Mariniflexile sp. TRM1-10: one gene and its partner. The protein of the gene in region 2 interacts with the protein of the main gene of each other region in a pairwise test. Links are inferred from orthologs where the notes say so. Each region holds a gene or a part of one and is shown on either strand. Other genes may lie near its edges. The genes, in order: ligA and CJ739_RS05740.

Evidence for each region.
Region 1: the proteins of CJ739_RS05740 (region 2) and ligA interact in binary tests that used the Escherichia coli proteins (3 or more experiments, as listed by UniProt). The link is inferred for Mariniflexile sp. TRM1-10 from one-to-one orthologs.

Annotation. Positions count from the first base shown.
Region 1 is NZ_CP022985.1:4,848,376-4,855,235, reverse strand. What follows is about bases 1,012-3,937. They hold ligA (NAD-dependent DNA ligase LigA), read left to right. Parts: upstream 1,012-1,440; coding sequence 1,441-3,435; downstream 3,436-3,937. Other genes in these bases: CJ739_RS20150 (hypothetical protein), read left to right, coding at 3,522-3,937; prmC (peptide chain release factor N(5)-glutamine methyltransferase), read left to right, coding at 1,012-1,152. In the rest of the region: CJ739_RS20165 (GNAT family N-acetyltransferase), read left to right, coding at 1-153; more of prmC, read left to right, coding at 280-1,011; more of CJ739_RS20150, read left to right, coding at 3,938-4,247; CJ739_RS20145 (DoxX family protein), read right to left, coding at 4,358-4,600; CJ739_RS20140 (hypothetical protein), read left to right, coding at 4,808-5,563; CJ739_RS20135 (bifunctional metallophosphatase/5'-nucleotidase), read right to left, coding at 5,612-6,529; CJ739_RS20130 (5'-nucleotidase C-terminal domain-containing protein), read right to left, coding at 6,534-6,860. UniProt on the Escherichia coli protein: DNA ligase that catalyzes the formation of phosphodiester linkages between 5'-phosphoryl and 3'-hydroxyl groups in double-stranded DNA using NAD as a coenzyme and as the energy source for the reaction.
Region 2 is NZ_CP022985.1:1,334,695-1,347,617, forward strand. Bases 8,760-12,856 are described here. They hold CJ739_RS05740 (leucine--tRNA ligase), read right to left. Parts: upstream 12,512-12,856; coding sequence 8,960-12,511; downstream 8,760-8,959. Other genes in these bases: CJ739_RS05745 (DMT family transporter), read left to right, coding at 12,831-12,856. In the rest of the region: CJ739_RS05705 (methionine aminotransferase), read right to left, coding at 26-1,174; CJ739_RS05710 (MutS-related protein), read right to left, coding at 1,398-3,167; CJ739_RS05715 (Bax inhibitor-1/YccA family protein), read right to left, coding at 3,270-3,974; CJ739_RS05720 (zinc metallopeptidase), read right to left, coding at 4,359-5,057; ald (alanine dehydrogenase), read right to left, coding at 5,255-6,355; CJ739_RS05730 (SemiSWEET family sugar transporter), read right to left, coding at 6,833-7,093; CJ739_RS05735 (IS110 family RNA-guided transposase), read right to left, coding at 7,268-8,575; more of CJ739_RS05745, read left to right, coding at 12,857-12,923.

The DNA of each region.
Region 1 (6,860 bases), 3.5 Mb from region 2 along the record:
AATTTAGGGTATAAACAATGTTATTTGGAATCCACGCCACAACTTAAAGCTGCTATTCATATTTATGAAAGTTACGGATTTAAACATTTAAAAGGTGCTTTAGGAAATACGGGGCATTACTCCTGTGGTGTTTGGATGGTAAAGGATTTATAATTAACGATTTTGATTTACATTGCCTAGAACTGCTTTTTTTGGTAGTTCTGGACTCTCCAAAGGAGATGTGAATTGGATACCGGAGGCAAGGTCTTCGTGGAATTATTTAGATTAAAAAGAAAAACTTTGAATTTAAAAGACCTACAAAATACATTTCATAAAGAGTTAGACCTTTTATATGGAAAAGAAGAAGTAGATAGTTTCTTTTTTATGTTGGTTGAATCTTATTATAAAGTTTCTAGGCTACAATTGGCAATGAAACCCCAATTTTCACTTGAAAATTATGATGCTATTTTAGGTGCTTTGGAATTACTAAAAATGCACCAACCCATACAATATATACTAGGTTACACCGAATTTTATGGATTGCCTTTTAAAGTAAACGAACATACCTTAATACCAAGACCTGAAACTGAAGAGTTGGTTGCATGGATTTTAAATCACCAACCAATAACCACCAACCACCAACTAGGTATATTAGATATCGGAACGGGGAGTGGTTGCATAGCCATTTCATTGGCAAAACATTTACCAAATGCCAAAGTTTATGGCTTAGATGTAAGTCATAACGCTTTAAAAATAGCTAAGGAAAACGCTGGGCTAAATAAGGTTCATGTTGAATTTATTGAAGCCGACATATTAAATTCTGAAACTTGGAATTCGGATTTTCAAAATTTGAATTTTGATATCATTGTTTCAAACCCACCGTATGTGAGGGAGCAAGAAAAGCAGCGTATGAAACCCAATGTGTTAGATAACGAACCGCATTTGGCATTATTTGTTAAAGATGAAGATCCGTTATTGTTTTATAAAGCGATTACACGATTTGCTATTGATAAATTGTCTAAAAACGGGAGGTTGTTTTTTGAGATCAATGAGTATTTTGGAAGTGATATGATTCAGTTATTGGTAAAAAACCAATTTACCAATATCGAATTAAAGCAAGATATGTTTAAAAAAGATAGAATGATAAAAGGGGTGTGGAGTCCCCCTCAATGATTTTAGAAAATAATTTTTAGTACATGATAAAAATTCAAATATATTCAGATGTCGGTCTGAGCCTTTCGACTGCGCTCAAGATAAACTAAAATCAAAGACATTGGAAATATTGTTTTTAATAGCATTTCGACTTTAGTATATCTTGAGCTTTTATCTTCAAATGAAAATATATTTTCATTTGAAGATAAAAGCTCAGCTTCCGAAAGGCTCAATGTGACACGCTTCATTTTTGTTATGTACTAAAAAAATAATTATAAATAATATATTTGTGAATTAGTGGCAAATACTATGGATATAGAACAGCAAATACAAAGCTTACGCAACGAATTAAATCAGCATAATTATAACTATTACGTGCTTGATAATGCAACGATTTCTGATTTTGAATTCGATAGCAAATTAAAAGAACTTCAAGATTTAGAAGCGAAGCACCCGGAATTTTTCGATGCCAATTCACCAACACAACGCATAGGAGGTGAGGTAACCAAAAATTTTGAAACGGTTCCACATGAATATCGTATGTATTCGCTGGATAATTCTTATTCAAAAGAAGATTTGTTAGATTGGGAAACGCGCATAAAAAAGCAAATAGAAGGTGATATTCAATACACTTGCGAACTAAAATATGATGGTGCTTCCATTAGTTTAACTTATGAAAATGGCGTTTTTGTAAAAGCAGTGACTAGGGGGGACGGTTTCCAAGGTGATAATGTTACGGCTAATGTAAAAACCATCAAGTCGGTACCATTAAAACTAAAAGGGGATTATCCACAAAAATTTGATATACGTGGCGAAATTGTTTTGCCTTTTAAAGGATTCATTAAAATGAATGAAGAACGTATTGAGATTGGTGAAGAACCTTATAGAAACCCCAGAAATACTGCATCGGGCAGTTTGAAGTTACAAGATAGTGCCGAGGTTGCAAAGCGGCCTTTAGAATGTTTACTTTATAATTTAACAGGTGCCAATTTAGGAATTGATTCGCAATTTGATAGTTTGAAACGTGCTAGGGAATGGGGTTTTAAGGTACCTAATGATGCAAAACTTGTAAATTCTGTTGATGAAGTTTTTGAATTTATAGATTACTGGAATGTACATCGCCATAAGCTACCCTACGAAACAGATGGTGTCGTTATAAAAGTAAACAGTTTACGGCAACAGGAAGAATTGGGTTATACGGCCAAAGCACCCCGTTGGGCTATGGCATACAAATTTAAAGCAGAACAGGTTTCAACAAAACTAAATAGTATTGCCTACCAAGTGGGGCGCACAGGAGCTATTACACCTGTGGCGAATTTAGAACCCGTTGAGCTTGCTGGTACAACTGTAAAAAGAGCATCGTTACATAATGCCGACCAGATTGAAAAATTGGATATTAGAGTAGGTGATGAAGTGTATGTGGAAAAAGGCGGAGAGATTATTCCGAAAATTTTGGGTGTCGATTTAAGTAAGCGTCCGTTGAATTCAAAACCAACAGCTTATATTACACATTGCCCCGTATGTGAAACAGAATTGGTAAGACAAGCAGGTGAGGCGCAGCATTATTGCCCAAATTATAACGGTTGTAAACCCCAGATAATTGGTCGTATTCAGCATTTTATATCTAGAAAAGCCATGGATATTGAAGGTTTGGGAGGCGAAACCGTAGCGCTTTTAGTTAATGAAGGATTGATTTCTAATTATTCGGATTTGTATGAATTAACTAAAGAGCAGGTCATTCCTTTAGAACGTATGGCCGAAAAAAGTGCCGATAATTTAATTCAAGGTATCGAACAATCTAAAAACATCCCTTTTGAACGTGTATTGTATGCCTTGGGAATTCGATATGTTGGGGAAACTGTTGCTAAAAAATTAGCAAAGCATTATAAAAGTATTCATGCCATTGCTGAAGCATCCGAAGAGGCATTGGTAAATGTTGATGAGATTGGCGTTAAAATAGCTGAAAGTGTTCGTGCTTTCTTTTCTTCTGAGGAAAACATCCTTATAATAAATAGATTGAAAGCGTTTGGTGTTCAGTTGGAAGTTTCAGCTGAACAACTTATTGGGCAAACCGATATACTGAAAGGTCAAAGTATTGTTATTTCGGGTGTTTTTGAGTCAGTTTCACGTGATGAACTTAAAAAACTGATTGAAGATAATGGGGGTAAGGTGAGTAGTTCTATTTCATCAAAAACAACTTTTGTTGTTGCTGGGGACAGCATGGGGCCAAGTAAAAGAAAAAAAGCCGAAGACTTAAATATCCCCATTATTGATGAACATGAATTCTTACTTAGAGTATTGTAAGTGTTGTTTTTATCGATAAAATGTATTTTTTTATCGTTTAATTGTAAAATTTGTGTATGTTTGTACTTCAACCAAAAATTGTTATTATGAACAAGTCGAAAGTCTTGGTGATTTTAGCATTATTACTTTATATTCTATCTGTTGTATTTCAGTTTAGCGATGAAGATGTAATTGCAAACGCTCTCAAATCAATTATATTGCCAGTAGTTACTTTGTTATATTTTGTAACGGTAAAAAGAAAGTCATTATTTTTTACACTTTTTTTAGTGTTGTTTTCTATTTCAGATTTAATGATTTTTATAGTGCCTTATATTTCGCATGACATTGATTATTTTTTAGGAAATTCTTTATACATATTAGCATATGCTTCTTTACTTGTTGAAGTTTCTAAATCTATTTCTATAGTGTATGTTTTAAGGAATTATAAAATTCATTTACTGGTTTTAACCATTTTAAACATATATTTAATTTATGTTTTGCAGGTTATAGTAGATCCTTTTGTGTCTCATCAAACAAATGAATACTATATTGAATTGATATATAACATAGTCATGCTATTGCTATTGTCGGTTTCATTAGTAAACTATTTTTATAGAGATAATGTAAAGTCTTTAAGTATGTTTATAGGTGCTTTGTGTATTGTGTTTGGTGAAGTCATTTGGGTAGCATATACTTATATTTCAGAAAGAAACTTGCTTAATGCTGTTTCTACAACCTTATATGTATTAGCCTTTTATTTCTTCTATAAGCAATCTAAAATAGAGCAGGAAGTTGAGCGAGAAGAAGTAAATATGTTAATTAACAATCATTAATTAATGATTGTTTTTTAAAGGTGCATTTTCTATGTAAATACAGAATCATTGCAGATAGTATAAAAGTTAGTATAGCTGTATAAAATAACATACCTCCATCTTTATTTATTTCAATGCCTAATTAATGTTATTAAATGTATTAATATGGCACCACTAATAACTCCCAGAGTTACAATGGCCCCAGCCCAAATTGTTTTTGGTATTAGCAATAAAATGCCGGCAATAAGTTCTGAAATACCTATAGCTATTCTGCCATAAGGTTCTAGTCCTACTTTTTCAAAAATATATACACTATCTGGATGCGCAGTAAATTTAAAACGAAGTGTTTGAATTAAAATAACAGCTACTGTCATTCTTAATACTAATTGAATGTGTTTTTTTCATCATGAGTCTTTGGAAATCTTATGCTTAGACGTTTTTGGGGTCGTTACTTATCAGAAAATTTCTAATTTATCCGATAAAGTGCACAAAAATTAGTAAATAATCGATAAAAGTATGTTTTTATCGTTGAAATATACTTTTATGTTTTATATTTGGAGTAACCTACTTATGAGAATATTGTGAAAAATTGGTTTAAAATTACTTTTAGCAAAGTGTTTGTGTACGCGTTAGTATTGCTAATAGCAGTAAACGTTGTTGGTGCTATTACTGAAGATGCATTCATAATGAAAACAGTAAAGCCTTTTTTCATTCCTGTATTTTTAACTTTCTTTTTTATTAAATACCGGTATTTGGGTATTGCTTTTATTTCGTTTTTACTATTTTCCTTTTTAGGAGATTTATCATCAGTGTTTTTTTCAGAAGATGTTTTAATAGAAACTTCAAGTGTGCTATATGTTTTAAGCTATTTATACTTGTTAGTTATGGTAGCTCCAAAATTTAAACTTTTAGAAGCGAAAGCATTAATAGGCACCTACTTGCTTGGCGTTTTTTTAATAGCCGTTTACTTTTTATATGTGGCTCATGGTTTTTTAAGCGTTGTTGTTTCCAATAAAAGCGAAGTGCTCTTATTTGTAATTAAAAATTTCACTTTAATAGTTTTAACATTTGTGTCTTTTGGAGTGTATTTAAACACACAAAGTAAACAATCTGCATTGTTTTTAACCGCTGTAGTATTTTTTGGTCTGTCTGTAATGCTGAATTATGTGAAGTTGTATTATTTAAACAGTTGGAGTTTAGAACTGTTAGATAGGATTTTGTATGCCACTGCACTTTATGTTATGTTTATATACATTATGAACAGAGAAGTTTTAGTTGCTAAACCTAAAGAAATACAATTAAAGGATCGTTATCCATCTGATACGGTCTTATCTTAGAATACTCATTTTAACCGAAAATGAGATAGAATTCGTATAGATGAGTTCTTAAACAATAATTGAAGTTCCGTTAGCCGATTTATTTTTATTGGCATCGAAATAAAAATCGATTCTTCCTAGGTTAATGCCATAACATCCCACTTGATTAACAAGCATGTTTTTGCCATCTCTGTTTTTTACAATAGTTGGTTTTTGTAAAAATGTATGTGTGTGCCCGCCAATAATTAAATCAATATCCTTCGTTAAAGAAGCTAGTTTTAGGTCACTTATTTTATTTGGATCTGTTTTGTAATGATAGCCTAAATGCGATAAACATATAATCAAGTCGCATTTATCTTCCGTTTTTAAAATGTGTGTCATGTCTTGTGCTATTTCAACGGGGTTTAGATACTTTGTTTCTTTATACATGGCAGGGTCAACCAAGCCATTCAACTCAATGCCTAATCCAAAAACCCCAATTTTAATACCCCCTTTTTTGAATATCTTATATGGTTTTACATGGGTGTCCATTATGGTATTCGAAAAATCGTAATTTGAAGAAATAAATTGAAATTCGGCATGAGGTAGCTGGGCGTATAGACCATCAATGCCATTGTCAAAATCGTGATTGCCAATAGTTGCTGCATCATACTTTAATTTGCTCATTAATTTAAATTCCAATTCACCACCATAATAATTGAAATAGGGCGTGCCTTGGAAAATATCGCCAGCATCCAATAAAAGCGTATTTGGGTTTTCTAATCTTATAGATTCAATCAAACTTGCTCTTCTGGCAACACCGCCTTTGTTGGCATTCCTACCGTCCTCAGGTCCAAAAGCATCAATATGACTGTGGACATCATTGGTGTGTAAAATAGTTATTTTAGCTGTTTTTGGGACTGTTGAAAACGATTGAAGTCCAAAACCACCAACGGTCACCAATGCAGTTGTAGCCGATACTTGTTGTATAAAATCTCTGCGTTTCATTTGGTTATTTTAATTGAATAAATCTATCATCTTGTATAGGGTTTATGGTGTCCATTTTTTTAAAGTGGTCTATCAGGGCATTTCGTATTTTGTAATTTAAAACATACAGGCCCTCATTCGGTTTAAAAAAAGTCATGGCGTCACCACCATTATATAAATAATCATTAGTGGCAACATAATAGATTTTATTCGAAACAATTTTTTCATCATTTATAGAGGCTTCAACCACATTAAAATTTTTATCAATAGCCATTTTAAGTTTAGAAATAGGGTGTGCTTTATGTGCTTTGCTTAAATAGTTAACTAAGCTGTCTATTTGTGTTCCTTTTAA
Region 2 (12,923 bases):
TTTGTTTTTCAATATCTTCTTTAATCTAAATAATTCTGTTTAAAATATCTGCTGCTTGCTTTAAGGTGTCATCTGTTTTTGCAAAACAAAAACGAAGCACTTTATTGTCTAAATTATTACTATTGAAAACCGACAAAGGAATGGAAGCAATACCGGATTCTATAGTTAATCGTTTAGCAAAATCAACATCATGTTCTTGGGTTATCCCTGAATAATCCAGCACTTGAAAATACGTGCCTTTTGATGCTGCAAATTTAAACTTGGAATCTTTGATTAAAGTTAAAAATAAATCCCGTTTCTTTTGATAAAAATCTGATAATTCTAAATAATGTTTTGGCTCCTGCATATAATCGGCAATGCCTTTTTGGGTAGGATGATGAATGCAAAAGACAGTAAACTGATGCACTTTTAGAAATTCCTGCATCAATTCTTTGGGCGCACAACAATACCCAATACGCCAACCCGTGTTATGAAAGGTTTTACAAAAGGATGCCACCACAAAACTCCTCGTTTTTAAATCAGGAAACAAACAGGCACTTTGGTGATTTTCGCCATCATAAATCATGTGCTCATAAACCTCATCACTTAACACCATGATATTGGTATTTCTGGTCAGGTTTTCCAATTGAAGCATATCGTCTTTTGAAAACACAGACCCTGTTGGATTGTGTGGCGAATTGATAATAATCATTTTGGTTTGACTATTAATCTTTTCCTTCACCTCATGCCAATTGACTTTAAAACCATTAGACGCTTGCAATTGAATAGGCACTGCTTTTCCGCCATTTAACTCGACATTAGGCTCATAACTATCGTAGGCTGGTTTAAAAATAATAACCTCGTCGTTGGGTTTTATAAAAGTTGTAATAATGGTAAAAATAGCTTGCGTTGCTCCTGCGGTTACGACAATTTCGCTTTCAGGATGGTAACTGGTGTTATAAAGCAATTCGTATTTTTTAGCAATGGCTTGGCGAAGTTCTAAATCCCCAAGCATTGGTGCATATTGGTTGTAACCAGAATTCATAGCCTTACTAACCAAATCGATTAGTTTTTGGTCGCTTTTAAAGTTTGGAAAACCCTGAGATAAATTAATAGCACCATGCTCAGTCGCCAAGGCACTCATTACCGAAAAAATGGTAGTTCCAACGTTTGGTAGTTTAGATGTATGTTGCATGTTGGTTGTTGGTTGTTGGGTGTTGGGTGTTGGGTGTTGGTTGTAGGTTGTTGGTTGTTAGTTGTTAGTTGTAGGTTGTTGGTTGTTGAGCTGTCAATTCTGAATTCTGAATTCTAGTTTCCCTCCCCTTTTTCACGACACAACGACTCACGATTCACCTTTCCCTTTTCACGTCCTTTTCACGATTCACGATTCACGATTCACGACTCACGACTCACGATTTTCAAACAATATTCATTTTCTTCAACAAAAAAGAGGCATTCATGTTTTTACAAACACCTGTTTTCAACGTGTAATCAAAATGAAGTTCGTCGTTTATAATTTCAGCATCAAAATAATAATTTTTAACCTGATGAAGCTCTTTTTCAATCTCGCATAAACTTAAATCGTGCGTTGCAATAATTCCAGTGGCGTTTGAAGCGACTAATTTTTCAACAAATTTCCTGGAACCTATGGCTTTATCGGTGCTATTGGTGCCTTTTAAAATTTCATCTAGAACAATAAAATAGGGTTCTTCCTGAATGGCATCAACAATATATTTTAAACGGGTTAATTCTGAAAAGAAATACGAACTATCGTCGGTTAAAGAATCAGTAGTTCGCATGCTTGTAATGAGTTTTACAGGGGAATAGCTGCTTGATTGTGCACAAACAGGCAAGCCAACATTCGCCATCACAATATGCAAAGATACGGTTCTTAAAAACGTGCTTTTCCCAGCCATATTAGCGCCCGTAACTATAAAAAACTGTTCGTTTTCTATAGTTAAATTGCTATCCACACGTTTATTCTTATTTAATAAAGGATGTCCTAAATCTGTCGCTTTTATGACAGCTCCTTTTTCTTCGATGTTCGGAAACACAAAATCTGGATGGTTAAACACAAAATTCCCTAAGGAATTATAAGCATCAAAAAACGATACCACTTCAAACCAGTCGGTGACTTTATCGGCGTGATGTGAGATCCATTGCTCGATGTGATAGCTGTTTTTTATATCAGACAGAAAGAATCCATTTCCAAAAATGGCAGAGAGAAAATTATTCCGGTTGTCTAAAGCATCTAACGCCTTAGAAAGCTCTCTAAAAATATCAGACGCTTTTTTTCCTTGCTGTTGAATTTGCTGCTGTTTTTGTTTTAATAATTCCGAAGAAAACGATTCTTTTTCAATTAAATCCAAAAGCGAGGCGTATTGGCGAAAGGTTTCTTTCACCTTATCGGTATTCGCTGATAACACATTGATTTTTTTTACATAAATCCCTGAAATTCCTAAACCTACAAGCAACCAATATCCTATAAAAATAGCATCAATGACATTAAAAAGTCCCAAAGCAAAAACGAGTATTGAAATAAGTGTAAACCCTAAAGGGAGCCATTTGAGTATTTTTGGTAAAAACGCCTGATACTGTTGCAACCAATGTATAATTTGCTTTGCAGGTGTTTCAACAACAACCAAACGAGATGTTGCTGAATAAAACTGACGCCATTTCGGTTTCGAACTTAGCTCTTTAATAGCCTGTTGACGCGAAACAATACCAGTAATATCATTTGCCTTCAAAGCATCGGCTAATTTTTGGGTCCCTTCATTTATAGTGGTTCTATTTATAAATTGAAAAAAAGAACCACGACCAAACAAATCGATATCCAAGCTATAAAAGTGATGGGGATCCTGAAACTGCAAACCAGAATCCCTGTGGTGAAAATCTCCCGAAGCAATTTCAATTTCGTCTTGATTAATAGCTACTAAAGCTTCCTTGAACTGCTTTTGCGATTTAATATCATTATACTTTGACAATAAATACAGAAAAACAGCAATACCGACTATGCCAATAACCACTGCTACTTGCCAGTTTTTAAACCCAACATATATACCAATGCCCGTTAATGCAAAAACCGAGAGGCGATATACACTTAACATCGTCATGTGTCCATACAGCTTTTGCGCTCGTTTTTTATATGTTTTTAAATGCTTTTGATAATATGCTAACGGATTATTCATTATTGATTTTTATTGAAAAAGTAAAGAAACAAAAAAAGCCCTGAAACACGTCAGAGCTTTTATTTTATATTTTGAAGTAGTTTAAACTTTTTCTAATTGGCTTTAGTCTCTAGACATAAAAATACTAAGCACATACCAAAATAGTAGCATTAACGAAGCAAATAAGCCCAATGCTGCTGGAATATATTCATCATTGGAATATTTATTCACCAAATTTGATGTTTGGTATAAGATAGAACCTGCCGCCAATACACACATACCTACCGAGAACCAAAGTCCTAAATTAAACCCGAATAAGGTGCCTGCTAAAATTAATCCGATGGCGATAAAAAATCCAACGGTTAAGCCCGCTTTTAAAAAGGAAAAATCTTTTTTAGTTACAAAAACGATTGCCGACAACCCTGTGAATAATGCTAAAGTCACTATCGCTGCTTGATTTAGAATTTCTGGACCCGATTCCATATAAAAGGCAGCAATGTAAATAAGCGGCACAAAAATAAAAGCTTCAGCCAGAATATAAACACCGTAAGCCAAATATTGTTTGTTCTTATCGGGCGTTTTCAAGGTCATTCTTTCGGCATAATTGGTTATAAACATAAAACCGCCCAGCATGATTAGCCAACGATAACCCTCTGTCATAGACAAGGCAAAACTCACAATAGCTTCGCTTTGAAGTAATAAATATTCAAAAAGAACGAATACTAAAACACCACCGGCAACATGCGAATAGGTTTTTTTATAAAAAGCAACTTTATCAACTTCTGAAAGTTCGCTTACCATTAATTTGTTTTCAACTAGGTTTTCCATAAATACTTAATTAGTTAAGGTTTCAAAATTAAAGATATAAAAAAAGAACAGAATTCTTAATTTAATGTAAGAATTCTGTTCTTTTCAATTATTTAAAACCTTTGTTGTCTGATAAAACTTTGAAAATTCCCTTCAGAGCCTGTTTAAATTTATATCAATTGTTTTTCTATGTCCCTTTTTGCGCCTAATTTCGTTGAAACCTCATCAAATGGCCCTGCCATTATCTTCGATTTCGCCTCATTTTGCATCAAAAATGACCTATAGAAGATCCAATCATACAATTTTAAACAGGCTCTCAAACACAGTGATAATGGCTTTTTAAAAAGATTACTGATTTGTTGTCAATTTATCTTTCTCTTGTCTATTGTCTATTTTCTTTTAATATTAATCTCTAGACCCACCAAATACCTGAAGCGCCCAATATACTAATGAAGCCAAAGCACCAATAGCAGCTACCAAATACGTTCTGGCTGCCCATTTAAGCGCATCTTCAGAGCCTGCATATTCTTGTTGGGACACCATGTTTTTACTTTTTAACCAAGCCAAGGCACGGTTACTGGCATCATATTCAACAGGCAATGTTATAAAACTAAATAAGGTGGCGAACCCCATCATTACCAAACCGGCAACAGCTATATAATAGCCAAGACCAACACCAGCTGCCGCTCCTAATATTAAACCACCAAGAACGACCCATTGCGACATCCCAGAGGTGACACTAACCACAGGTACTAATGCCGAACGCATTTTCAACCACTCGTAAGCTTGTGCGTGCTGTACCGCATGTCCACATTCGTGAGCAGCAACAGCCGCAGCCGCAGCGTTGCGTTGGGTATAAACCGATTCACTTAAATTCACGGTTCTATTTTTTGGATTGTAATGGTCTGTTAATTGTCCAGGTGTAGAAATAACCTCAACATTGGTAATACCGTGGTCTGCCAACATTTTTTCGGCTATTTCGGCACCACTCATACCATTACGCAATTGCACTTTAGAGTATTTATCAAACTTACGCTTCAACGTACTGCTTACCAACCAGCTTACCAGCGCAATAGCTCCTAATAATATATAATATCCAATCATTGTTTTAAATTTTATTTTTACTAATTAAATATAACAAAAATAACGCCAAATTAGTCTGGATGATATTATGTCAGTAAAAGAATTTATCTTGACTTTCTCTATTTCCTAAAAAATGGCTAAAATGAGTTCAAAACTAAAAAACCCCAAGAAATATCTTGAGGTTTAAAGTTATCTATTTTTAAACTATTGAAAGTGATTCAAGCTTTTGCAAACTCTAAATCGAATGCTTCAGCTATTTCTTTATAAACAATCTCTCCTTTTACAATATTTAATCCTTTGGCTAAAGACGCATTCTTTTTACAGGCTTTCTTCCATCCTTCATTTGCCAATTTAATAACATAAGGTAAAGTGACATTGGTTAATGCTACAGTCGATGTATATGGAACAGCTCCAGGCATATTGGCAACACAGTAATGTACGACATCATCAATAATATAAGTAGGATCTTGATGCGTTGTAGCTCTGGTCGTTTCAAAACATCCGCCTTGATCTACCGCCACATCCACAATTACAGTCCCTGGACGCATGTCTTTTAACATGTCTTTGGTAATCAATTTTGGTGCTTTTGCGCCTTTTAATAACACACCACCAATGATTAAATCTGAATCCTTGATATGTTTTCTAATATTGTATTCACTCGAAAATTCGCTAATCACATTATTTGGCATGGAGTCACTTACATAACGTAATGCTTTCATGTTAATATCCATAATAATGACCAAAGCACCCAATCCTGCTGCCATTTTAGCCGCCTGATAGCCCACAACACCAGCACCTAGTACCAACACTTTTGCTGGCGGCACCCCAGGAACACCTCCTAATAAAATACCGCGACCTTTAATTGGTTTTTCTAAATATTTAGCACCTTGTTGAATAGACATCCTACCTGCTACTTCAGACATAGGGATTAACAAAGGCAAAGTGCCATTTTCATCCTCAACAGTTTCATAAGCAATACAAACCGCTTTACTCTTAATCATGGCATTTGTAAGCTCCTCACTAGACGCAAAATGAAAATAGGTAAATACTACATGATGTGGTTTTATCAAACTATACTCCTGTTCTATTGGTTCTTTAACCTTAACAATCATTTCTGCGGCGGCATAAACATCTTCAATCGTATCAAGAATAGTGGCGCCAGCTCCAACATAATCCTTATCAAAAAAACCACTTCCAAATCCAGCATTTTTCTGTACATACACCGTGTGGTTTCTTTTGGTTAATTCAAACACACCCGAGGGTGTCATACCTACTCTGTTTTCATTGTTTTTAATTTCTATTGGAACCCCTATTTTCATATGTAAATATTTATTGTTTTTTAATGGTTATATGGACACGAGCGATAGCGAACTGGCGAAGCAATCGCTTTATTTTCATTGGTGTTTGGGTTTACAAATCATGGCGATTTCATAGTTTAATATTTTAAGTTAGTCAAAAACCTATGCAATATTAAAACAAACAATTGAAAAAAAATTCAAAAAAGCTATTTTTGATGAATAATATTTAACAAATTTAACTTTTTTTTAGTAATTACATAAAACACATCAATTTAATAGGAAATATTAAGAGACTATTTAACTCGGAAGAAAAGACAAAAAAGAAACTGATTGTCCGTGATTAATCATAATGAGCGTCTCCTCGAGCGCAGTCGAGAGGTTATTGACTTAACGACTTCAAAAGTAGGTCTCGACTGCGCTCGACCCGACAACGACATTCTCTCTAAATGATTGATTACGGATATACAAAAAAGACCCCTAAAAAGAAGTTTGAAGCAACTAATTTTTGCTGTACCTAATTTTAAAATAAACCAATAAAAACGCCGAAATAAGTGTTACGGCATTTGCCGAAACCATAGACGGACTTTGTTTATAAACGCCGTAAACCAGCCATAAAAAAACGCCAATAAAAAACATGATTAACATGGGTAAAGACAAACCCGAAACATCTTTGGTTTTCCATGTTTTGTAAACTTGAGGTAAGAAGGCAGCCGTTGTTAAAATAGCTGCTGAAAAACCGATGATTTCTGTATCATTCATTCAAAGTGATTATTTTTAGTTGAAACGCTAATAGTGACCATATCGACATTAGCTATCATTTTTATTCTAAAAAAGCAATATAAAATGACATTTAGTTTGTCAGACTGAGCTTGTCGAAGTCCATTACTACCACTTCTTCCATATAGCTTCGACAGGCTACCATTGACGTATTTGCTAAACCGCTGTTTTATAGCTAATTGACAAACCAAGTTCTCTTGCCATTTTCATAATGTTCTTTTGTTTATTAAACAAGATCTTCTCCTCATAATCTTTGATTCCCTTCTCTACATATGACAGTCCTTTAACAAATAGCTTCCAATAGAGCTCTGCCAGTTTTCTTGCCATTGCCTTTATTGCCGGTGATGCCCCTTTCTTTGCCCTTATCTTTCTGCCAAAAGCACCCAATGCAATTTTCTTGCTGTTGAGCAGGCTCGTGGCCGCTTGCTTAAATATCAGGCCGGCCTTTGGTTGTCCTTTAGCCTTATAGTTTTTTTTCATCTTGCCCGAATGGTGCTGTTTTGGCGCCAGTCCCAACCAGGAAGTAAAATGCTTTTCTGTTTTCCATTTATGTAAATCAGTCCCTATTTCCGATAGGAGCTGCATCCAATTATAATCTGTTATACCGGGTAGGACCGTAGCATCTTTGCCTTCAAATATTTGCAATAGATAACGGTCCATTCCTTCTATATTTGGTTTGTGGTGCCTCACGTTTTTTCGTGGAGTTGCCTTATTTGATACTTTAGGCCGGTTTGCCCCCATCTTTTTAAGGACTTCTTCCATTTTCAGATCACAACCGGCAATTTGTTGTTGATAAAAATCATAGCACACCACTGCTTGGCCCAAAGCAAATAGCCCTGCTTCATTGTAGTGCCCTTTCAAGGATTTAAGGATCAGTTCCTTTTTTGTTTTCAACACACTCCCATGGCATAGCTTTACCAAAACCCCGGGATCCCTTTCGCCCTTTAAGATCGCCCTGATTATTTTCAATCCACTTACCCCGTGAACTTGGTCCAGAACTTCTTTTAGCCGAACGTTCATCAGGGTCAGTGCTTTTTGCATATGGTTAATATGCATAGCAGCACTACGGATGTGATCTTCGCGCAGGCGTTGATAGCTCCTTAGTTCATGTACCAGTTCATCTGCAACAAAACAACGGTTCAACAAACCATAGCTGTGCAATTGCTGTATCCATTGACAGTCCTTTACATCGGTCTTTCTGCCTGGAACTTGTTTTGTGCTCCTGCCATCCACCAACCATACATCGATGCCTCTTGCCTTCAATATATCATAGAGGATGACCCAATACACTCCCGTGGCTTCCATGGCCACTGAGGTTACATTGTTTTCCTCTAAGTAAGATACCGCCTGTTCCAGATCTGATGTGAAGGTATCAAAACTGCGAACCTCCTTATCTTCAAGACCTATGAAGATTTTTTTGGCTCCGATATCGATCCCTCCTGCGTTTTTCCTGATTTTTTTCATCCTACATTATTTTTTAAAATCACACCCAGAAAATTTTTATGCTTGCTAGACTACCATTCGGGCATTATTATAAATAAGCACCATAATCGCTACCCCTATTTTCTGAAAACCATACTCAACCACAGGTATATAAACACTACGCTGTGCCTCGGAAATATTGTGACTTTTTGTTAAACTTGCACAAAATACGTCATCGCATTCGCTAGTTAAAAACTTTAACAAAAGTCTCAGCTTGACAAAATGCTACCTATAGGCTTCACCGTCAACATCCTGTCGAAGTCCCGATTTTAAGCAGGTATGATTGAGACATCACATACAGACTAAAAACGGTTCTTGTTATGTGATGTCTCCTAGCGTCAACATGGCAAAGCAATGGCTTTAGCTTTAACCTACAATATTGACAATTTTACCAGGTACAATAATTACTTTTTTAGGAGTACGCCCCTGTAATTGTTCTTGGGTTTTTTCGTGCGCCATCACCACTTCTTCAATTTGTTGTGCATTAAAGTCCATTGGCAATTCTAAAGTAAAACGCGTTTTTCCATTGAATGAAATCGGGTAGTTTTTACTGCTTTCTACCAAATAACTGGCATCAAATTTTGGGAATGGAGCTGTTGAAATCGATTCGGCATGCCCTAACTGACCCCATAATTCTTCAGCGATATGCGGTGCATAAGGCGATAATAGAATCAATAACGGTTCCAGTATCTCTTTTGAAGTGCATTTTTGAGCCGTCAATTCATTTACCGCAATCATAAAGGTTGATACCGAAGTATTAAACGAGAAATTCTCGATGTCTTCCTGAACTTTTTTAATGGTTTTATGCAATGTTTTTAGGTTATCTTTTGTTGGTTCAGTATCAGTTACACCAAAGCCTCTTACAACAACTTTACCTCCTCCATAAAGACCTTCTGTTTTTGGGTCATGAAGATAATAATTAGGATTGTCTCTAAGATTAATATCTTCTCCTTGATGATATAATCTCCAAAGTTTTTTTAGGAAACCATGAACACCTGTAATACCAGCCGTGTTCCAAGGTTTGTATTGCTCCAAGGGGCCTAAAAACATTTCGTAAAGACGTAAGCTGTCGGCACCATACTCCTCACAAATTTGGTCTGGATTGACGACGTTGTATTTGGATTTGGACATTTTTTCGACTTCGCGGCCTACTAAATATGCCCTCCCTTGTTTACCAGAAAGAGGTTCATTAATATCATAAATACTTCCATCCATTAACAAGAATTCAGCATTTATATAATCTTGATTTAATGTATGATTTTTGAATTTTTCAATATCTAACTCATTAGATACGTCGTTAATAACTGACAAATCTACATGAATAGGCGCAAAATCAATTGTCATCTGATCATTCCATTCTTTAACATTATATTTTCTATGAATAATATCTAAAAACGAATAAATTGCATTTAAATCCTTTGACTGATAAAAATTATATGAAATAAAAACAGGAGGAATCCCAATAGTCCCTAAAACTTTATAAACAAAAGCACTCATTCCCAAAATCATCCCTTGGTTAATCAGCTTTTTGGCATATTCATCCACAGGCACCAAGCCTTTGTCAAACAAGAATTTTTGCCAAAAACGGGAGTACAATAAATGCCCTGTGGCGTGTTCGCTGCCACCAATGTACAAATCGACATCTTTCCAGTAATTAAGAGCTTCTTTACTGGCAAATTCGTTTTCGTTATGCGCATCCATATAGCGGTTAAAATACCAAGAACTGCCTGCCCAACCTGGCATGGTGTTGAGTTCGAGAGGATATATGCCATTGTGGGATCCTTCGACTGCGCTCAGGGTGACACCTTCCTTCGTTTCGTCATGCTGAACTTGTTTCAGCATCTCATTAGGCACCACCTTGTTGTTCTTAGTGTCCCACGCCCAAACGGTGGCATTTCCTAAAGGTGGTTCGCCGGTTTCGGTTGGTAAATATTTTTCAACTTCGGGTAATTTAATCGGTAAATGTTTGGCATCAATCATTTGTGGCATGCCATCAACATAATACACCGGGAAGGGTTCGCCCCAATACCGTTGGCGACTAAACACCGCATCACGCAAGCGGTAATTGGTTTTTCCTTGACCTTGACCTAGTTTTTCTAATTCATCAACAACTTTTTTGGTCGCTTCTTTATAACCTAAACCGTTTAAGAAATCGGAATTCGCAATAATAGTTTTATCCTTATCTGCAAACGCTTCTTCAGAAATATCGACACCTTCAAAAATATTAGGAATAGGGATATTAAAGTGTTTTGCGAAATCATAATCACGTTGGTCGCCACATGGCACCGACATCACTGCACCTGTTCCATAACCTGCAAGCACATAATCACCAATCCACACGGGAATCGGTTCTTTGGTAAATGGGTGTTCTGCATACGCACCTGTAAACACACCAGAAATGGTTTTTACATCCGCCATGCGATCGCGCTCACTACGTTTGGCTGTGGCTAAAATATAAGCCTCAACCTCCGCTTTTTGCTCTGGTGTTGTGATTTGTGAAACCAGTTCGTGTTCTGGAGCCAGCGTCATAAAAGAAACGCCGAAAATGGTGTCGGGACGGGTCGTGAAGACTTCAATCCCCCTAACCCCCGAAGGGGGAATTTGCTCACTTATATGTGAATCACTTTTAACTGATTCTCTTTGTGATAATTCTTCTTTGATTGTTTTTAAAACACCTTCAATATTACCTAAAACTTCTTCATTTTTAAATCGAATAACTTTAAAGTAATTATTTTCTAGGATTTCGGTTCGTTCAGCATCTTCTTCAATTTGAGAATCATGAATTTCACCATCTACTTCGATAATCAATTTTTTATCTAAGCAAACAAAGTCAACAATGTAATCTCCTATTAGATGTTGTTGTCTAAATTTGGCGCCCAAATTTTTATTCCTAAGTTGTTCCCATAATGCAGCTTCAGCCAGAGTAGGATTAGCGCGCATGTCTTTAGCATGTTTAAGTAGTAAATGCGAATTATTTCCACCTGTCATATACCCTGCACGAGTAAGCAACCCTGCTTTCTCTTCCCCTTCGGGGAAGGATAGGATGGGGAAAAACACACTCGCACCAACCGATTTCCCAATCCAGTTACGCTGACTTTCTTTAAGTGAATCGGTCCAATCTATTTTATCCAATCCTTGAAGCAAACGTTCCGCATAAGCAGAAATTCGCATACTCCATTGTGTCATTTTTTTTCTTATTACTGGATGGCCACCACGTTCGGAAACACCATTTACAATCTCATCATTTGCCAACACCGTTCCCAATGCAGGACACCAGTTGACTTCGATTTCAGCTAAATATGTTAATCGGTATTGTAATAAAATTTGTTGTTGCTTCACGGCATCAAAAGCATTCCAATCTTCCGCAGAAAAGGCTTCAACAGTATCATCGCAAACAGCATTTACTTTTGAATTGCCTTCCGAAGCAAAAATCTTTATGAGTTCTGAAATGTCTTCAGCTTTATCGCTATCCTTATTATACCAAGAGTTGAACAGTTGAATGAAAATCCACTGCGTCCATTTGTAATAGCTTGGATCGGACGTTCTAACTTCACGAGACCAATCGAATGAAAAACCAATTTGATCTAACTGACGGCGGTAGGTTTTAATGTTTTCAGCAGTTGTAATCGCAGGATGTTGCCCCGTTTGGATGGCATACTGTTCCGCAGGCAAACCAAAACTATCGTATCCTTGCGGATGCAATACATTAAACCCTTGATGGCGTTTATAACGTGCATAAATATCGGAAGCGATGTATCCTAATGGATGCCCAACGTGCAAACCCGCACCACTGGGGTATGGAAACATATCCAGTACATAAAATTTAGGTTTATCCGATTTATTTTCAGCTTTAAACGTTTGGTTTTTTGCCCAATAGTCTTGCCACTTTTTCTCGATTTTATTGAAATCGTACGTCATGTTCTTGTATTTCTGCTTTTTGAAAGCACAAATTTACGCTTTCTACAGAAAACTAAAAGCATTTAGCTTTTTATATCATTAGTGACTGTCTAAATATAACAACTAAATAAACAAATTTCTTGAAACGAACAATCCATGAGGCAGAGCCATAGGAGCATTTTGCTTGTTTCATTTGTCTTAAAGGCACAAAAAACGAAATTTGTTTATTACACCTCACCCAAAACTGTCAGACAGTTTTGACCTCTCCTCAAGGAGAGGTAGAAGCGGAAACCCCGGGGCCAGCCCCGAGGAATTCTTTAGATTTAAGGTTTTGTTTAAAATGCAATTTGTAATTTCGCCGCTTAAACATCATTTTGGTTTGATAAAAGATACTACCAAAGCCCATTTGGCCTTATTGGGTGCTAATGTCATA